DNA from 3 places in the Cytobacillus sp. FSL R7-0696 genome. Region 2 is predicted to be linked to each of the others. Evidence: riboswitches for the same ligand, from Rfam matches in the RefSeq annotation. Region 2 holds a riboswitch; each other region holds the start of a gene.
The links. A riboswitch is a leader RNA that binds a small molecule or an ion and turns the genes downstream of it on or off. The one in region 2 is predicted to bind thiamine pyrophosphate.
Positions count from the first base shown of each region.

Region 1: linked by a shared signal. The riboswitch ahead of MKX29_RS20750 (YkoF family thiamine/hydroxymethylpyrimidine-binding protein) and the one ahead of MKX29_RS23765 (ABC transporter substrate-binding protein) in region 2 are both predicted to bind thiamine pyrophosphate.
Region 3: linked by a shared signal. The riboswitch ahead of MKX29_RS06805 (3-oxoacyl-ACP reductase) and the one ahead of MKX29_RS23765 (ABC transporter substrate-binding protein) in region 2 are both predicted to bind thiamine pyrophosphate.

Region 1 is NZ_JBBOWA010000001.1:4,055,414-4,058,678, reverse strand. Features, by position in the region: gene MKX29_RS20760 (efflux RND transporter permease subunit) at 1-698, opposite strand, end outside; gene MKX29_RS20755 (TetR/AcrR family transcriptional regulator) at 857-1,426, shown strand; TPP riboswitch at 1,633-1,736, shown strand; gene MKX29_RS20750 (YkoF family thiamine/hydroxymethylpyrimidine-binding protein) at 1,822-2,430, shown strand; gene MKX29_RS20745 (ECF transporter S component) at 2,427-3,038, shown strand; partial or broken gene MKX29_RS24540 (ABC transporter ATP-binding protein) at 3,013-3,265, shown strand, end outside.
Region 2 is NZ_JBBOWA010000001.1:4,674,290-4,677,554, reverse strand. Features, by position in the region: gene MKX29_RS23775 (ABC transporter permease) at 1-280, opposite strand, end outside; gene MKX29_RS23770 (thiamine-binding protein) at 280-570, opposite strand; gene MKX29_RS23765 (ABC transporter substrate-binding protein) at 570-1,577, opposite strand; TPP riboswitch at 1,658-1,770, opposite strand; gene MKX29_RS23760 (cell wall hydrolase) at 1,956-2,594, shown strand; gene MKX29_RS23755 (twin-arginine translocase TatA/TatE family subunit) at 2,797-2,991, shown strand; gene MKX29_RS23750 (peptide chain release factor 3) at 3,232-3,265, shown strand, end outside.
Region 3 is NZ_JBBOWA010000001.1:1,296,235-1,299,499, reverse strand. Features, by position in the region: gene MKX29_RS06810 (glycosyltransferase family 2 protein) at 1-938, shown strand, start outside; TPP riboswitch at 1,024-1,125, shown strand; gene MKX29_RS06805 (3-oxoacyl-ACP reductase) at 1,218-1,973, shown strand; gene MKX29_RS06800 (IclR family transcriptional regulator) at 2,192-2,959, opposite strand; gene MKX29_RS06795 (polysaccharide biosynthesis protein) at 3,158-3,265, opposite strand, start outside.

The sequences.
Region 1 (3,265 bases), 620 kb from region 2:
GAAACAGCTAACTGCAAAATTGGTGCGACTGATTGTGTCACAAAGGACACTTCTCCTATAAAAACATTACTCCCTAAATTAATAATTACCGATACACCGATAGCCGTTAAGAACAAGAGCGGTTCGACCCAAGAGTTTGTCGAGAGAACTAGTATAATGATAATAATGGGAATAAGTATCCCTGCAGCGAGTAACGTTTCTTGCCCTGTCATTTTCTGCTGCGTAGCTGTATTTGCAGCTTCGCCAATAAGTGATCCCTTCTCACCAATTATTTGATATATATCTTCTGTTGCTTCGACCTCTTTGCCACTCTCAATGGTGACAGAATAAAGAGCGTGATTATTTTTGTAGTAATTTTCTATTGTGCCTTGGTCTCCGGTTTCTATTGGTGTTCTTATGTCCATCGCATCATCTAACCACATCACATCAGTTACACCTTGAACCTTATTTAATTTCTCTTTGATAACGAGCGCTTCTTGGATTGTTACATTCTCAACCATTACGCTTGTATTTGGAATGCCACTAGTAAACTCCTCTTCCATCACTTCTAAAGCAACGGTAGATTCAGCTTCTGCTGGGATATAATCTTTCATATTATAATTAACATTCACAAACAGAAAGCCAATAGCAGAAAGCACTGATAACAAAAAGAAAATGATTGTTACAGATTTTTTATAACGAATAATAAACTCAATCATTATTGGTTTCCCCACTTCTTGATGTTGAAATTCTTTTACAGTAACATTATACATACCACTGTGTTAGATAAACAACAAACAGTTGTGTAAAAAATGTTTAACATCCAACATTTAAGCGTACTTTGTTGGATTTCTTTAAAAAAGTGAGGGTTTGTATGATGAACAAAAAATTGGATCGTCGGAAACAATATACTCGTATGGTGTTAAAGGAAAGTTTAATGGAATTATTAAGAGAAAAAGTAATCTCCTCCATTACCATTAAAGAATTATGTCAAAAAGCAGATATCAATCGTTCTACTTTTTATAGTCATTATCGTGATCAATTTGATTTACTCCAGCATATTGAAGATGAGATTTTGTTAGAATTACAAGTCACTTTAAAACAGTACAACCATAATGAGACAAATGAAACTTTTGCAATGACAAAGTATTTATTAGATTATGTTTATAAACGTAGTGCCGATTTTCTTGTTTTATTTAGTGACCATGGTAACAAAGCTTTTCAAACGAGAGTAATTGATACTGCACAATCAATCATTATTAATAGTTTAAAGGAAGAACAGCAGGTCATAAATCTAGATAAATCAAAATATATGATTTACTTTGTAATTAGTGGATGTATTTATGTAATTGAAAAATGGTTAATGAACGGGATGAAAGAATCTCCGGAAGAAATGACAACCATTATTACTGAAATAAGTAATCGGGTTATTCTTCATTCTAAATAGGATGCGAATATATCAACATTCTTCACATCAATATTTTATTCACCTCTACTCTATTGGAATTTAAGTTGTCTCCCCTACTCATTTGCATCATTTTACGTATCAATTAATATATTGTATTTATCGCTACTACATTATCAATTGACAAGTATTGGTTTACAGATAATGATTTTTTGCTTATGATAGGATAGACGAACAAATAAATATATCGAATGCGCTAGGGGAGCTATATTTAATGGCTGAGAAGGCAAGTGCCTGACCCTTATAACCCGATCTAGATAATACTAGCGTGGGGAAGTGCAGTTGGTCAGTGTATTCTCTTTTTTTCTGCATAGCCAAACTGCATTCCATCGGGGTGCAGTTTTTTTGTTCAAAAAATGTTAAAAGGAGATTTTTATATGAATCAATTATGTGGAACAAGTAGTATCGTAGGTTGTCAGTTTACGCTTTCTGCAATGAGTGAGAGGTATGTGGACATCATCTTATTTGCCCTTAAAGAAGTGAACATGTCAAAGGTGTGGGCTGAAACTGATGATGTATCTACTTGTATCCGTGGTAAGCAAATTCATGTTTTTGATGTAGTGAGGGCAATCTTTTTACACGCAGCTAAAACAGGAGAACACATCGCTATGAGTGGTACCTTTTCGATTGGTTGTCCAGGAGATTCAGCAGCAGATGTATACATGGACGAAACTGACATTGCCTTGAACAAGGACTATACAAAAGAAATAGACCAGCTTGCAGGTTGTAAATTTGCCCTCTATCCCTTAGGGAGGGAAGATTATATGGAAAAAATTTATGAGCAAATTGATTGGTCCAAGGAGACTGAAGTAAACGTAAGCCATAGCCATTATGCCACAAGGCTTGATGGCAAGGTGAATGATATTTTTAACTTGTTACAGAACGTTTTCGATCAGACCAAGCAAGATGTATCTCATGTGACAATGACATTCACATTATCAGCTAACAGCCCTACTGGAAAAGCTAAAGAAGTGAAAGTCTCATGACAAAATCATGGCGTCTAAAAGATATTGTTCTCATGTCAGTCCTGGGTGTAGTATTTGGCTTTATTTATTTAGGTTTTTTTGGGGTCGGTAAAGTTCTTGTTGCCATCCTTACCCCGTTTGGATTTGGACCCATTGGTTATGAATTGATTTATGGCATATGGTTTATTGTATCAATAATAGCTGCTTACATTATCAGAAAGCCAGGCGTTGCTTTTACAGCAGAAACCATTGCTGCTATTACCGAAGTACTTGTCGGCTCAACATCTGGACCCACTTTAATTCTTTCAGGGATGGTGCAAGGGTTAGGGGCGGAAATCGCTTTTGCACTGACAAAATGGAAAAATTACCAACCTCGAATTCTCGTTTTCTCAGGTGTTAGCGCAGCATTTATTAGTTTTCCTTACCATTTCTTTGTATCAGGTTTTCATGCCTATGAATCCTGGCTTATTATGACAATGTTTGTTATACGTCTCTTAAGTGGAGCCATCATTGCTGGTTATTTAGGAAAAATGTTAGCGGATCAACTAGCGAAAACTGGTGTGTTAAATGGGTACCCGATTGGGAAGGAGGTAATAGCAAGGCATGAAAAATCATCAACCAATTTTTGAACTAGACTCTTTCTCATTTTCCTTTGATAAACACGATGAACCTTCTGTAGATAATGTAAGCTGTAAGTTATATGCAGAGGAAGTGACTTTATTACTTGGAGCAAGTGGTTCTGGCAAAAGTACACTTACACTATGTTTAAATGGTCTATATCCTGAGGCGATTGATGGTTTTACTTCAGGGGACCTTTTATATAAAGGGAGAAATATCTCCTCCTACCCTAAAGGAG
Region 2 (3,265 bases):
GGTAGATTGCTTCTTTTAAAAACGGAACTAGATGAAGCGTGATAGCAGTAAAAATTCCAATCGTAGTACCAATTACAAGTCCTGTGGTGGTCAATTGTATGGTTGATAATAGGTGGGGGGTAAGGGAATCCCACCCGGCTATTGCTTCAGATAGAATACTTGTTGGAGCAGGAAGTAACCATGGTGGTATAGCAAATAGCATTACAGCGGTTTCCCACAAAATAATTAAAAGCAAGAGCACCAATAAAGCGCTCCAGCTTTTTATAAACTTCTGCAACATTAGCGGTACTTCTCAGTTAATGTATTTAAAGTGATGCCTTCTGGCTGGTAAAGAACTTTAATTTGAGAAATAACATTCGGACTTCCAAGCTCAACCATACGTTCATTCATTTTTGTTATGATAGGAAACAGTTCTGATAAATGACCTTCCATAGTCGTTTCTAAAGAGTTTACCTCATATGGAATACCAGCTTTATCAATAATCGAAATCGCTTCGTCTACAAGAGCGATAACGTCTAGTCCGTTAGCTGATTTTGGAATGATTTGTATACTTACTAAAGCTTTTGCCATTATTTATTCCCTCCATTTGGTAAAAATTGATTTGTAAATGCTTCCTCTGCATCTAATGGTTTATCTAATAGATTATATTCAAGCATCCAATCAGCATAATTCTCCCATACTGATAAGTCTTGTTCTCCCCATTGTGCTGCATCATCTTGATATCGCTCTGCTAGCCAGAATTGAGATGCTTTTACCAATTCTTCATCTAAATCAGGCGCAGCTGCAAGTAAAATGTTTGCAGCCTTTTCTGGTTGTTCAATTGCAAATGTGTACCCTTTGGAAACGGCTTTCATAAAGGCTTGAACAATATCAGCATTTTTATGAATCATCTTTTCATTCGTAGCAATAACGGGTGTATAGTAATCTAGTTTTTTGGAGTAATCAGTCAGATATATCATGTTTAATTCCTCACCACGTAATTCCGCTTCTACTCCTGTCCACCCATAATAAATCCAAGAAAAATCAACATCTCGTTTAACAGCTGTAAAGAAGTCTGTGTCACCTATATTAAGAATGGAGACTTTATTAATATCTGCATGATCATTTTTCATTAAAGAATCAATCACTGATTTTTCAACAGGTGCACCGAACCCACCATACGTATGATCTTCAAAATCTTTCGGCGTGTGAATGTTTTTGCTAACTGGTGAAGCAAACCCCGAGGTATTATGTTGGATGATGGCTGCAATCGAGACGATTGGCACATCTTGGACTCTAGCTTGCGTGATTGCTTCTTGTACACTTACGCCAAAATCTGCTTTTCCTGAAGCGATGAGCTGATCCGCCCCTGTTTCGCCTGGCATCATGATTTCAACTTCTAATCCTTCTTCTGCGAAGTAACCCTCTGCTGCTGCAACATAAATGCCCGTATGATTTGTATTTGGGGTCCAATCAAGTACAAAGTTTACTTTTTTTAATTCATTTTCTCCCATTTCTGTTTGTGCATCTTCACTGGAATTCCCGCACCCAGCTAATAGAAACACGCTGAAAAGAAGCAATATGAACCATCCTTTCATTCCATTTCCTCCTTTTTATTTTTTGAAGGAAATAAAAAACGCCCAAAGGATTCACCATGGGCGCATATCAAAAACATATGAATTGTTTTAAATATGTTCCCTACGCTGCTATGAGGCAGATCAGGTTCAAAGGGTCATCATCTAAAACGGATGAAATCTCAACCAGCAATTACTGGTCCCCCCACATTTTGGTTTATTTGCGTTTTTATTTCCACCATTATTATAGCAGAAGTTTATTATAATGCTAGTCTAAATTAAGATGGGAGAAATATCCTGATTACCCATGGAAAACATTGCGTTTGAAGTAGTCTTTCTATCCATGTTAGTCTTAATTTTGTTATTTTGATTTAAATGTATATTTGAATGGAGGAAAAAATATTGAAACTGATTGCAGTTATCTTTGCAGCGAGTACATTGTTTTTAGTCCATTTCATCCAATCTGCTGATTTACGCGTTTATGCTGAGACATTAGATGTTTATGATATATATGAGGTTAAAGGGAACGAAACAATTTCTTCCATTGCTGATCAATTAGAAGTGTCTGAGGAAGAATTAACAATGATGAATCACCTAGAAGATCGAACGGTTCAAAAAGGTGATAAGCTTATCGTTCCTAAAGTAGAGGAAAAAGAAAAGAAAGAAAAGAAGCCTGACATTTCGTTAACATCTGAGGAGAAGGATCTTTTAGCAAGACTTATCCATGCAGAAGCGAAAGGCGAACCGTTTGAAGGAAAGGTAGCTGTTGCAGAAGTTGTGATTAATCGAGTGCAGGACGAACGATTTCCTGATACCATTCGTGGTGTTATTTATGAAAATAAGCAATTTCAACCAGTTGATAATGGTTCGATTAATAAGCCTGCAGATAAAGAAGCAAAAAAAGCAGTAAAGCAAGCAATGAAAAATCATGCATTGCCAGATGAAACGGTCTTTTTCCACAATCCAACAATCGTACCGCAATCTTGGTTGAATACGAGAGAAGTTGTTACAGAAATCGGTAATCACCGTTTTTCTATGTAAAGCAAACCCTTCTATCTTATTGAACGAAGATGAACTAATGATAAGGAGCCATGGGTGACATCAGTCACATGAGGCTCTTTTTATCGTGTTAAAAAGGATTGCTAATAAGGAATTTACTTGCCTTTATTTGGTGTTCAATTATAATGGGAATTGAAATATAAATAATCACCTTACGTTATGTCTTACATAAAGGAGTGATACTATGTTATCAAATATTGGTATACCAGGTCTCATTCTTATACTTGTACTGGCCCTCATTATTTTCGGGCCGAAGAAGTTACCTGAAATTGGACGAGCTGTGGGAGAGACGTTGAAAGAGTTTAAAAACTCTGCTAAAGGTTTAGCTAATGATGATGATGACTCTAATGAGAAGAAGAAAAACAATTTAGAGAAGTAATTTCAACTAAAAGTTGGCATATCTTATGTCAGCTTTTTTGTTTGTAATGAAACTTGCATTTAAGCTTGGATGACAAGAGGATTATATATTGTGTATAAAACGTGCAAACTCATTGGTTATCTTTTTAAAGAAAATGCCATATATTGATTACGCATTGCAAAGTTTCTAATACAAGGATAAAATTGAGGGTACGCAGTAGCGACAGATAAGAATTTATACATGTTAGTGAGGAATTTTATTATGAGTACATTTAAAGACGAAGTATTATCGCGTC
Region 3 (3,265 bases), 3.4 Mb from region 2:
GCACGCTAATTAGCAGGAAGGCTTTGTTAGCAGGTGTTCATTTTAGTAAAATTAAAAATCTCAGTTTTTGGGGAGAAGATCGACATTTTTGTGTGAGAGCTGTGGCATTAGGACTGGATCTACATGTAGACACACATCTGCCAGCTTATCATATTTATCGTTCTTCTGACCTTACAGGCATACCCGCATTTAAAGAAAAATGTCAGTATGCGTATAGCGAACTACCTATTTATCCAGAAAAAGCAGAAAGCCATCAAATTCGCTTATCGATGATTGTGAAGAATGAAGAAGGTCGTTATTTACAAACGATGTTAAAGAAAGTAAAGCCATTTATCGATGAAGCTGTGATTATAGATGATGCTAGTACTGATCAGACTATATCGATTTTCTTGCAAGAACTAAAAGGTATGCCAATTAAATTGGTCAAGAATGCAAGCTCCCAGTTTGCCAATGAAGTGGAACTAAGAAAACAACAGTGGTTAGAAGCAACGAATGGTTTTTTAGGTTGGGTATTAAATCTTGATGCAGATGAATGGTTTGAGGAGAGTTTTATTGATTATATTGATGACTTTGTTAAACAGGATACTATCGACCTGTACTGTTTTAGACTGTATGATATGTGGGATGAAGACCATTATCGTGAAGATGAATACTGGCAAGCACATTTCTTATACCGTCCATTTCTAGCAAGAGTTGAATCAACCTTTCAGCCTGTCTGGAAAGAAACACCTCAACATTGTGGGAGATTTCCAGAAAACATCTTCCAACTTACCCACAGTTTATCCACAATACGAGTCAAGCATTTAGGCTGGGCAAAAGAAAAAGATCGATTAGAAAAGTATGAGAGATATAAGCTGCTTGACCCGAATAGCCTATACGGTAATGAGAAACAATATGAATCGATTTTAGATAAGAATCCCCGTTTAAAACAATGGTGAGAAACATAAAGGAAATGGTCAATTAAGAACTGAACTTCGATTCATAGCTAGGAAACTATTTGTATGCTAAACTAAAAATAATTAAAAATTGTTGCAGGGGGACTCAGAAAATGAGTTGAGAAGGTTAAAACCTGACCCTTAGAACCTGTTCGTTAAGACGATCGTAGGGAGCATCTTCCAACTATATGCATACGTATGGTAGGCTCTCCATTTTCGGGGAGCCTTTTGTTTTGTTTTCCTGAACATTTTTAATTACATCTATTGAAAAGAGGGAATAGCGTGAGAGAAGAAGTCGTGTTAGTAACAGGAGCAAGTCGTGGATTAGGAGCTACAATTGCTCAGAAGTTCGGTAAGGAGGGCTACAAGGTAGTCGTTAATTATTATAATAATAAAGAAAAAGCCGATGCAGTAGTTGAACAAATCGGGCAAGATCGTGCATTGGCTATCCAAGCTGATGTCAGAGATCAACAAGCAGTAAAAGCAATGGTAGCAGACACAATTGCTCATTTTGGCCGCTTGGATATCGTTGTCAATAATGCATTAGTTCAATTTAAATTTGATCCTGTGGCACAGGCGAAAGTAGAGGAATTATCTTGGGCTAGCTACCAAACCCAGTTTGAAGGCGCGATAAAAGCAAGCTTAAATGTTGTTCAATCTGCTCTTCCGGCTCTAAAGGATTCACAGCAAGCCCGTGTGATTGGTATTGGCACGAATCTTTACCAGAACCCAGTCGTTGCCTACCATGAATATACAACAGCCAAAGCGGCATTAATTGGCTTTACACGCAATATGGCCAAAGAGATCGGACAGTATGATATTAATGTGAATATGGTTTCCGGTGGATTATTAGAAACAACGGATGCAAGTGCTGTCACTACCCCTGAGGTATTTGCGATTGTGGCTGATAACTCTGCTATCCGCCGTGTGACAAAACCAGAAGACGTAGCAGAAGCCGTTGTTTTCTTAGCCTCTCCAGGCGCTAAAGCGATTACGGGACAAAATCTAGTCGTTGATCATGGATTGACGATGAACTAAGATAAAAAAGGTCGTCATCTTTGTTTATGGCGGCCTTTTTCAATGAATGGATTTATTTTGTAGGTCGATAAATCAGTAAAGAGCTTATATCAGCAAATGTGAGACTAAGTCGAAGCTAAATTCCAATTTATTCGCAGAAAAGAATGTTTTTAAAAATTTAACTTAATTTTCTCGCTAGTATTTTATTCTTCTAGATGTTAAAACGGTTGATTGAACGCTCAATCAGTATTGTTCAATTTTTTCCCTTGTTTATATCGATAGCCAAACATAGACGATGCTTGTAAGTGAAACTTCAGCAGTTGCTTGCTCATCGAATCCTTTGCTTCCTTAGGCATCTTTTCGTTAAATCCAACAACTGTCACTGCACCGAGTAATTGATTTTGGTAGTCTAGCAAAGGGACGGAAGCAGAAGAAATTGATGGAATTAAAGGTTCGGTAGCGAAGGAGATTTTCGATTGTTGAATCATTTGCCATTCTGCGTTATCGATCGCATCCCCGTTTCCAAGCCAATCTTTTGTCAGTACTGGGTTTAAGAAACTTAAGAAAATCTTCCCCGCGGCAGATGTTGGTGGCAAGCTTCCGCCTAGTTGTGTACCAATATGAAGTGGTTCATTCGAATGACAAATCTTTGTCGTAATTGGTCCGTTGTTTGTCCATAATGAAAACGAAACGGTGCAGGAAGTAAGCGAAGAAAGTTCCTGCATATAAGGAGTGATTGCATCGGCAATATCACGACTACCAAAGGCGGCTGTACCATATTGAATCAATTTGCTGCCAAGATAATACAGGTTTGTCCCTTTTTCACGATAGAGCATGTTCAATTGTGTAAGTGTATTTAGATATTTATATAAATTACTTTTGGTAATACCGGTTTCTTCTTGAATGGTTGAGAATTTCATTGGGGTATCTTTTTGATAGATTAGTTCGATGATAGAAATGCCTATTTGCAAGGATTGTATCATCGTACTACTTTTTTGTATTTCCATGTATGTAACTCCTCATTATGCTAGTCATGTTGAATCCTAATTTATCAGAAACTACATTAAACAACAACCTCCCTTTAGAGGGTTGGTAGGATATCCCTATAAACTCAGTATATATAAGAATAGTTAGTGAGTTGGCGATTTATTAACATAGTCAATGAAGGCGCTCAACTCACGAAAAATAGGGAGCGGTCAAATATATTAATTTAACCTTTTCCATTTTTTTAGCTCTTTCTGAACATAGGATAATGATTGTAGTTTTTCTTTTAGTTCAGCTACAGAGAGACGATACGTATTATTGGAGTGATA